Regions from separate parts of the Streptomyces sp. NBC_01551 genome, predicted to be linked through region 1. Evidence: riboswitches for the same ligand, from Rfam matches in the RefSeq annotation. Region 1 holds a riboswitch; the other holds the start of a gene.

Evidence for each region. Region 1 has a riboswitch for thiamine pyrophosphate ahead of thiO (glycine oxidase ThiO). Riboswitches for the same ligand answer to the same signal wherever they lie in the genome.
Region 2: another riboswitch for thiamine pyrophosphate. It lies ahead of thiC (phosphomethylpyrimidine synthase ThiC); the one in region 1 lies ahead of thiO (glycine oxidase ThiO).

What each region holds. Positions count from the first base shown of each region.
Region 1 is NZ_JAPEPX010000001.1:1,582,057-1,586,177, forward strand. Features, by position in the region: gene OG982_RS07095 (Rv2175c family DNA-binding protein) at 1-272, opposite strand, end outside; gene OG982_RS07100 (NAD(P)/FAD-dependent oxidoreductase) at 421-1,641, opposite strand; TPP riboswitch at 1,734-1,846, shown strand; gene thiO (glycine oxidase ThiO) at 1,844-3,025, shown strand; gene thiS (sulfur carrier protein ThiS) at 3,022-3,222, shown strand; gene OG982_RS07115 (thiazole synthase) at 3,228-4,022, shown strand.
Region 2 is NZ_JAPEPX010000001.1:3,177,404-3,181,524, reverse strand. Features, by position in the region: gene OG982_RS14200 (SsgA family sporulation/cell division regulator) at 56-505, shown strand; gene OG982_RS14195 (YibE/F family protein) at 639-2,051, opposite strand; TPP riboswitch at 2,091-2,237, shown strand; gene thiC (phosphomethylpyrimidine synthase ThiC) at 2,231-4,018, shown strand.

The sequences.
Region 1 (4,121 bases):
GTGAACATCCACTCCAGGATCTCCTCGTCGGAGAAGCCGTCGTCGCGGAGCACGGTCAGCAGGCCGGTCAGGCCCTTGACGATCTTGTCGCCGTCGATGAAGGGGGCGGGCACCTGGAGCGAACGGTTCTCGCCCCGTCGTACGGCGAGCAGCTGACCTTCCTTGACCAGCTGGCGGACCCGTGTCACCTCGATGTCGAGCATCTCGGCGATGTCGGGGAGGTACAGCCAGTCGGGGACAAGGGCATCGATCTTTGCGTCAATCTCGGTCACGGACCCAAGCCTGCCACCTCGGACTCGCCGCCGGTACCTGGACCACCCCGTCCGGGGTCCGGGCCCCGCCCCAGGCCCCGGACCGGGTGCCCGCCCGCGGCGTCGGCGGGGCCGGGTCTTCCGGCCCCGTGGGCTCAGCCCGGGCGGGTCAGAGGGTGGCGGATTTGACGGGGGTGGACGGGTCCGACAGGGCGGCCGGGGAGACGGGCGTGGCCGATTCGATCAGGCGGCGGGCCTGGGCCAGGTCGCGGGGGCGGCCCACCGCGAGGATCGCCACCAGGGCTCCGCCCCGGAGCCAGCACACCGACCAGGCGGGGTCGGCCGGGTCGCCGCGCCAGATCAGCTCGTCCGCCCCGCCGTGGTACCCGGCGTACTGCACGAAACGGCCGAACTGCTCCGACCAGAAGTACGGCACCGGGTCGTAGACCTGGGCCGGCTCCCCCGCCAGGATGTTCGCCGCGACGGAGCGAGGGCCCTGAAGGGCGTTGTCCCAGTGGTGGACCAGGAGGCGCTCCCCGTAGCGGGCCGACGGGAACGAGGCGCAGTCGCCCACCGCCCAGACCCCCGGCAGGGACGTCCGCAGGTACGCGTCCGCCGTGACCGAGCCGTCCGGGCCCAGCTCGACGCCCGAGCCCGCGAGCCAGCGCGTCGCGGGGCGGGCCCCGATGCCGACGACCACCGCGCCCGCCTCCAGCGAGCGCCCGTCGGCCAGCGCGACCCGGCCCGCCTCCACCGAGGCCACCCGCGCGCCGGTCAGCAGCGAGGCCCCCGCCTCCTCGTACCACCGCGCCATCGGAGCCGCGACCTCCGCCGGCAGCGCGCCCGCGAGCACCCGGTCCGCCGCCTCGACGACCGTCACCTCGCAGCCCGCCTCCCGCGCGGCCGTGGCGAACTCCGCCCCGATCCAGCCGGCCCCCACGACCACGGTCGCCGGCGCCGCCGCCAGCACCGGCCGCAGCCGCGCCGCGTCGTCCAGCGTGCGCAGCAGGTGCACGCCGGGGATCCCCTCCGACCCGGGCAGCGTCAGCGGCTCCGCGCCCGTCGCCAGCACGAGCACCTCGTACGGGACCGGGCCCGCCTCGGTGTCCAGCTCGCGCTCGGCGGCCCGCAGCCCGGTGACCTCCACGCCGAGCCGCAGCTCGATGCCGAGGCCCTCGAAGTCCACGTCGAACGCGGAATCCTCGGCCTTGCCGAGCAGCACCGCCTTCGACAGCGGCGGTCGGTCGTACGGCTGGTGCGGCTCGGCGCCCAGCAGGGTCACGGGGCCGGTCCATCCCCGCTCCCGCAGTGCGACGGCCGTCTGCACCCCGGCCATTCCGGCACCGACGATGACGACACCGCTCTGAGTCTGTTCCGTCTGCTCGCTCATCCAGCCCACCCTAATCATCTGACACTCCGTCAGGAATAGTGGCCGGGGAAGGCAGCCTTACCCGGCACCGACGCCGGGGTTAGTCTGGCCACCGTACCTATCGCGGGAGTCCGGGCGCACCGGACTGAGAGGGAGGCTGGACGGCCTCCGACCGTACGAACCTGATCCGGGTCATGCCGGCGAAGGGAGGGGCTGGACGCCCATGCACTCATCTCGGAACAAATCCGACACGGGATCCGACGTCCTCGTCATCGGGGGCGGCATCATCGGCCTGGTCACAGCCTGGCAGGCGGCCCGGCGCGGGCTGCGCACCGCACTCGTCGACCCGGCACCCGGCGGCGGCGCCGCCCAGGTCGCGGCCGGCATGCTCGCCGCCGTCACCGAACTGCACTACGGCGAGGAGACCCTGCTCGGGCTGAACCTCGCCTCCGCCGCCCGCTACCCGGAGTTCGCCGCCGAACTGGCCGACGCCAGCGGCGGGATGGACATCGGCTACCGCGCCTGCGGCACCCTCGCCGTGGCCCTCGACGCCGACGACCGGCTCCACCTGCGCGAGCTGCACGCGCTCCAGCGCCGCTGCGGCCTGGAGTCCGAGTGGCTCACCGGCCGCGAGTGCCGCCGCCTGGAGCCGATGCTGGCCCCGGGCGTCCGCGGCGGCCTGCGCGTGGACGGCGACCACCAGGTCGACCCGCGCCGGCTGGCGGCCGCGCTGCTGGCGGCCTGCGAGCGCGCCGGGGTGGAGATCCGCCGGGCGAGCGCGGAGCGGCTGCTCACCGCCGCCGACCGGGCCGTCGGGGTACGGCTCGACGACGGTACGGAACCGCGCGCCGACCAGGTGGTGCTGGCCGCGGGGTCGCTCAGCGGCCGGCTGGCCGGCGTACCGCCGGAGGTGGCGGCTCCGGTAAGGCCGGTGAAGGGGCAGGTGCTGCGGCTGACCGTGCCGCCCGGGTACGGGCCGTTCCTGTCCCGGACCGTACGGGCCGTCGTGCGCGGCAGCCACGTGTACCTGGTCCCGCGCGAGAACGGCGAACTCGTCGTCGGCGCCACCAGCGAGGAACTCGGCTGGGACACGACGGTCACCGCGGGCGGGGTGTACGAGCTGCTGCGCGACGCCCACGAGTTGGTTCCCGGCATCACCGAACTCCCGCTGACCGAGACCCGCGCCGGGCTCCGTCCCGGTTCTCCCGACAACGCCCCGCTGCTCGGGCCGACCGATCTGCCCGGTCTGCACCTGGCCACCGGGCACTACCGCAACGGGGTGCTGCTGACCCCGATCACCGGCGAGGTGATGGCGGAGCTGCTGACCACCGGCGTCGTACCGGAGATCGCCCGCCCCTTCACCCCGCGTCGTTTCACCCCGGCACGTCAGGAGTCGTACGCATGACCATCTCCGTCAACGGCGAGCCGCGCGAGGTCGCGGCCGGCACCACCCTGGACGCGGTGGTCGCCACCCTGACCGCGGCGCCGGCCGGTGTCGCGGCCGCGCTGAACGAGACCGTCGTCCCGCGCGGCCAGTGGCCGGCCACCCCGGTCGGCGAGGGCGACCGGGTCGAGATCCTGACCGCCGTGCAGGGAGGCTGAGCGTGATGGCCGACGACGTCTTCGAGCTGGGCGGCCGGAGCTTCTCCTCCCGTCTGATCATGGGGACCGGCGGGGCGCCGAGCCTCGACGTCCTGGAGCGCGCACTGGTGGCCTCCGGGACGGAGCTGACGACGGTCGCGATGCGCCGGCTGGACCCGACAGTGCAGGGCTCGGTCCTGTCGGTCCTGACCCGGCTCGGCATCGCGGTCCTGCCCAACACGGCGGGCTGCTTCACGGCGGGCGAGGCGGTGCTGACGGCGCGGCTCGCGCGGGAGGCGCTGGGCACGGACTGGGTCAAGCTGGAGGTGGTCGCCGACGAGCGGACCCTCCTTCCCGACGGCGTGGAGCTGCTGGACGCGGCGGAGACGCTGGTGGACGAGGGCTTCACCGTCCTCCCGTACACGAACGACGACCCCGTGCTCGCGCGCAGGCTGGAGGACGTGGGCTGCGCGGCGATCATGCCGCTGGGGTCGCCGATCGGGTCGGGGATGGGGATCCGCAACCCCCACAACTTCGAGCTGATCTGCGAGCGGGCCGGGGTCCCGGTGGTCCTGGACGCGGGGGCGGGCACGGCTTCCGACGCCGCCCTCGCCATGGAGCTGGGGTGCTCGGCGGTGATGCTGGCCTCGGCGGTGACGCGGGCGCAGGCGCCGGTGCTGATGGCGGCGGCCATGCGGGACGCCGTGTCGGCGGGGCGGCTGGCGTACCGGGCGGGGCGCATCCCGCAACGCCGGTTCGCTGCCGCGTCCTCCCCCACCGAGGGCCGCGCCGCCCTGGACCCGGAACGCCCTGCCTTCTGACCTCGGCGGGGCTGGATCACCAGGCGCCGCCCGGACCCGGTCCTCAAACGCCGCCGGGGCTGGATCTCCCAGCCCCGGCGGCGCCTCAAGCGCGGGCTC
Region 2 (4,121 bases), 1.6 Mb from region 1:
TCAAGAGAGCCTGGGGGGATCAATCTTGGCCACTTCCACTACAGCGGGGTAGGCAATGCGCGAGTCGGTACAGGCAGAGGTCATGATGAGCTTCCTCGTTTCCGAGGAGCTCGCGTTCCGGATTCCCGTGGAACTCGGGTACGACGCCCGTGACCCCTACGCGGTCCGCCTTACCTTCCACCTTCCCGGAGACGCGCCCGTGACCTGGGCGTTCGGTCGGGAACTCCTCCTCGACGGCATCAACAAGCCATGCGGTGACGGCGATGTGCACATCGCGCCGACCACTCCCGAGGACCTGTCCGATGTCCACATTCGCCTCCAGGTCGGCGGTGACAGGGCGCTGTTCCGCGCGAGCGCGGCGCCGCTCGTCGCTTTCCTCGACCGCACCGACCGGCTGGTCCCGCTGGGGCAGGAGCGCAACCTCGGTGACTTCGAGGAGACCCTGGACGTGGCGCTCGGCAAGATCCTCGCCGAGTCGCGCCAGAACGAGCAGAACGCGGGCTGACCTGGCCGGGCCGACTGGACCTGGACTGGGCCGGCTGGACCAGGCTGACCTGGCTGGGCCTTTGGGTGACCTGGCTGGGCCCGGGCTGATCAGGGCTGGCCGGAGCCGGAGCCGGCTCGTCCCGGGCCCGCTTTCAGCGCTTGCGCCGCCGGCCCCGGCCGCCGCGGATCGGCCCCGAGGCCGGCGCGGCGTCCGGGAGACCCGGCCGGTCGGCGGAAACCACCAGCGCGGCCAGCGCCGTTGTCACCGGGACCGAGGCCACCAGCCCGATCGAACCCACGAGCGTCCGTACGATCTCCTCCGCGACGAGCTCGCTGTTGGCCACCGAACCCATGCTGCTGTTGGCGATGGAGAACAGCAGCAGCAGCGGAAGCGCCGCGCCCGCGTAGGCCAGGACCAGGGTGTTGACGACCGACGCGATGTGGTCGCGTCCGATCCGGATGCCCGCCCGGTACAGGGCGCGCGGCCCCATCGTCGGGTCGGCCTGGCGGAGTTCCCAGACCGCCGACGTCTGCGTGACCGTCACATCGTCGAGGACGCCCAGCGATCCGATGATGACGCCCGCGAGCAGCAGACCGCTCATGTCGATGTTCGGGTAGAGCCCGTGGATCAGCCCGGTGTTGTCGTCGGTGTTCCCGCTGAGGAACGCCCAGTCGATGAACCCCGAGCCCAGCAGCCCGATGAGCAGCAGCGAGACGAGCGTGCCGAGGACCGCGACCGAGGTGCGGGCGGTCAGCCCGTGGCACATGTAGAGCGCGATCAGCATGATGGCACTGGCCCCGATGACCGCGACGACCAGCGGATTCGAGCCCTGCAGGATCGCCGGGAGGATGAAGAGGGTCAGCACCGCGAAGCTGACGGCGAGCGCGATCAGCGCGAACAAGCCGCGCATCCGGCCGACCAGGACGACCGCCACGGCGAAGATGCCGGCCAGGACCGCCATCGGGAGCTTGCGGTTCACGTCGATCACGGAGTACTGGAGGTCCCGGGGCGCGTCCGGCGCGTACGCCACCACCACCCCCTGGCCGTCCTCCAACTGGCGCGGTGCGCCGGGCTGGACGATCTCGACGAAGGTCCGGCCCTTCTCCGGGCCGGTGCCCACCTCGATGGTGGCCTTCTTGCACTCGCCGGTCTGCGCGGCCTGGGCCTCACGCCCCTCGGGGGTGGAGGGGTTGGGCGTGGAGGGCACCTGCCCGGCGTTCACGGACTTGCAGTCGACCTGCTCCAGGGAGACGACCTTGCCCTGCTGGGTCTGCCGGTCGAACCCCACACCGGAGCGCTCGTGCGCGGGAGCGCCGCCCGGCCAGAGCACCACCAGGCCGACGACGACGGCGGTGGCGAAGGGGATCAGCACGGCCGCGATGACCTTGCGCAGGTGCTTCGAGACAGGGGCCGCCGGGCCGTGGCTGTGGCTGTGGGAATGCCCGTGGCCGTGCCCCGGACCGGAGTGCGAGTGGCCCGAGTGGTCGGCGGGTTCGGCGTGCTGGATGGGGGGCTGCGGCGAGGACGTCACTGCCTGATCATCGCAAGAGATGAGGGGGCCCACTGTTCAGCACGCCATAGATGACGCTAGCGTGGGGGCACCTTTGCACAACGCGGGAGCTCGGAGCACCGGGCTGAGAGGGCGCTGATCACCGTAGGCGCGTCGACAGACGCATACGGGAAGAGGCTGCGCCGACCGCCGAACCTGTTACCGGGTAATGCCGGCGTAGGGAGATAGGTCTCATGACCATTCAGGACGCACGCACGCCTGCCGTCAGCCAGGACGCCGACGGCCAGACCGAGCGCCAGCCGGGCTGGCACAAGGGCTACGTCGCGGGCTCCCGCCCCGACATCCGGGTGCCGGTCCGCCAGGTCCACCTCACCAACGGCAAGGACGTGAGGCTCTACGACACGTCCGGGCCGTACACCGACCCGCAGATCGAGACCGACGTGCGCCGGGGCCTCGCGCCGCTGCGCGAGAACTGGATCATCAGCCGCGGCGACACCGAGGAGTACGCGGGCCGTCCCGTGCGCCCCGAGGACGACGGCATCAAGCACACCTCGCCGCGCGGTGGCCTCAAGAACCTCGACGCGGTCTTCCCGGGCCGCCCCCGCCAGCCCCGCCGGGGCCGCGGCGGCGCCGCCGTCACGCAGCTCGCGTACGCCCGCCGCGGTGAGATCACCCCGGAGATGGAGTACGTCGCGATCCGCGAGAACGTCTCCCCCGAGGTCGTCCGCGAGGAGATCGCCGCCGGCCGCGCGGTGCTCCCGGCGAACGTGAACCACCCGGAGATCGAGCCGATGATCATCGGCAAGAAGTTCCTGGTGAAGGTCAACGCGAACATCGGCAACTCCGCCGTCACCTCCTCCATCGAGGAGGAGGTCGACAAGATGACCTGGGCGACCAAGTGGGGCGCCGACACGGTCATGGACCTCTCCACCGGCCGCAACATCCACACCACCCGCGAGTGGGTGCTGCGCAACTCGCCCGTGCCGATCGGCACCGTGCCGCTCTACCAGGCGCTGGAGAAGGTCGACGGCCGGGCCGAGGAGCTGACCTGGGAGATCTACAAGGACACGGTCATCGAGCAGGCCGAGCAGGGCGTCGACTACATGACGGTCCACGCCGGCGTGCTGCTCCCGTACGTGCCGCTGACCGCCCGTCGCAAGACCGGCATCGTCTCGCGCGGTGGCTCGATCATGGCCGCGTGGTGCCTGGCGCACCACAAGGAGAACTTCCTCTACACGAACTTCGAGGAGCTCTGCGAGATCCTCGCGACGTACGACGTCACGTACTCGCTGGGCGACGGCCTGCGCCCCGGCTCCATCGCGGACGCCAACGACGCGGCGCAGTTCGCGGAGCTGAAGACGCTGGGCGAGCTGAACACGATCGCCAAGCGCCACAACGTGCAGACCATGATCGAGGGCCCGGGCCACGTCCCGATGCACAAGATCAAGGAGAACATCGACCTCCAGCAGGAGATCTGCGAGGAGGCGCCGTTCTACACGCTCGGCCCGCTGACCACGGACGTCGCGCCCGCGTACGACCACATCACCTCGGGCATCGGCGCCGCGATGATCGCCTGGTGGGGCACCGCGATGCTCTGCTACGTCACGCCCAAGGAGCACCTGGGCCTGCCGAACCGCGACGACGTGAAGACCGGCGTCATCACGTACAAGATCGCCGCGCACGCGGCGGACCTGGCCAAGGGGCACCCGGGCGCGCAGGAGTGGGACGACGCCCTCTCGGACGCGCGGTTCGAGTTCCGCTGGGAGGACCAGTTCAACCTGGCCCTCGACCCGGACACGGCCCGCGAGTTCCACGACGAGACGCTCCCGGCCGAGCCGGCGAAGACCGCGCACTTCTGCTCCATGTGCGGCCCGAAGTTCTGCTCGATGAAGATCTCCCAGGACATCCGCCGTGAGCACGGTGGTGACCTGAAGGCCGACGAGATCCAGGCGGGCATGGCGGAGAAGTCCGCCGAGTTCGCGGCGAGCGGCAACCGGGTGTACCTGCCGCTGGCCGACTGACCCGGCCGGCCGTCTCGCGGTCGCGCCGCTCTGGGGAGGAGGAGGGGGTTCCCCAGAGCGGCGCTTCCGCATGCGCGGGGGTGGGGTGCGGCGCGCGGGTCGG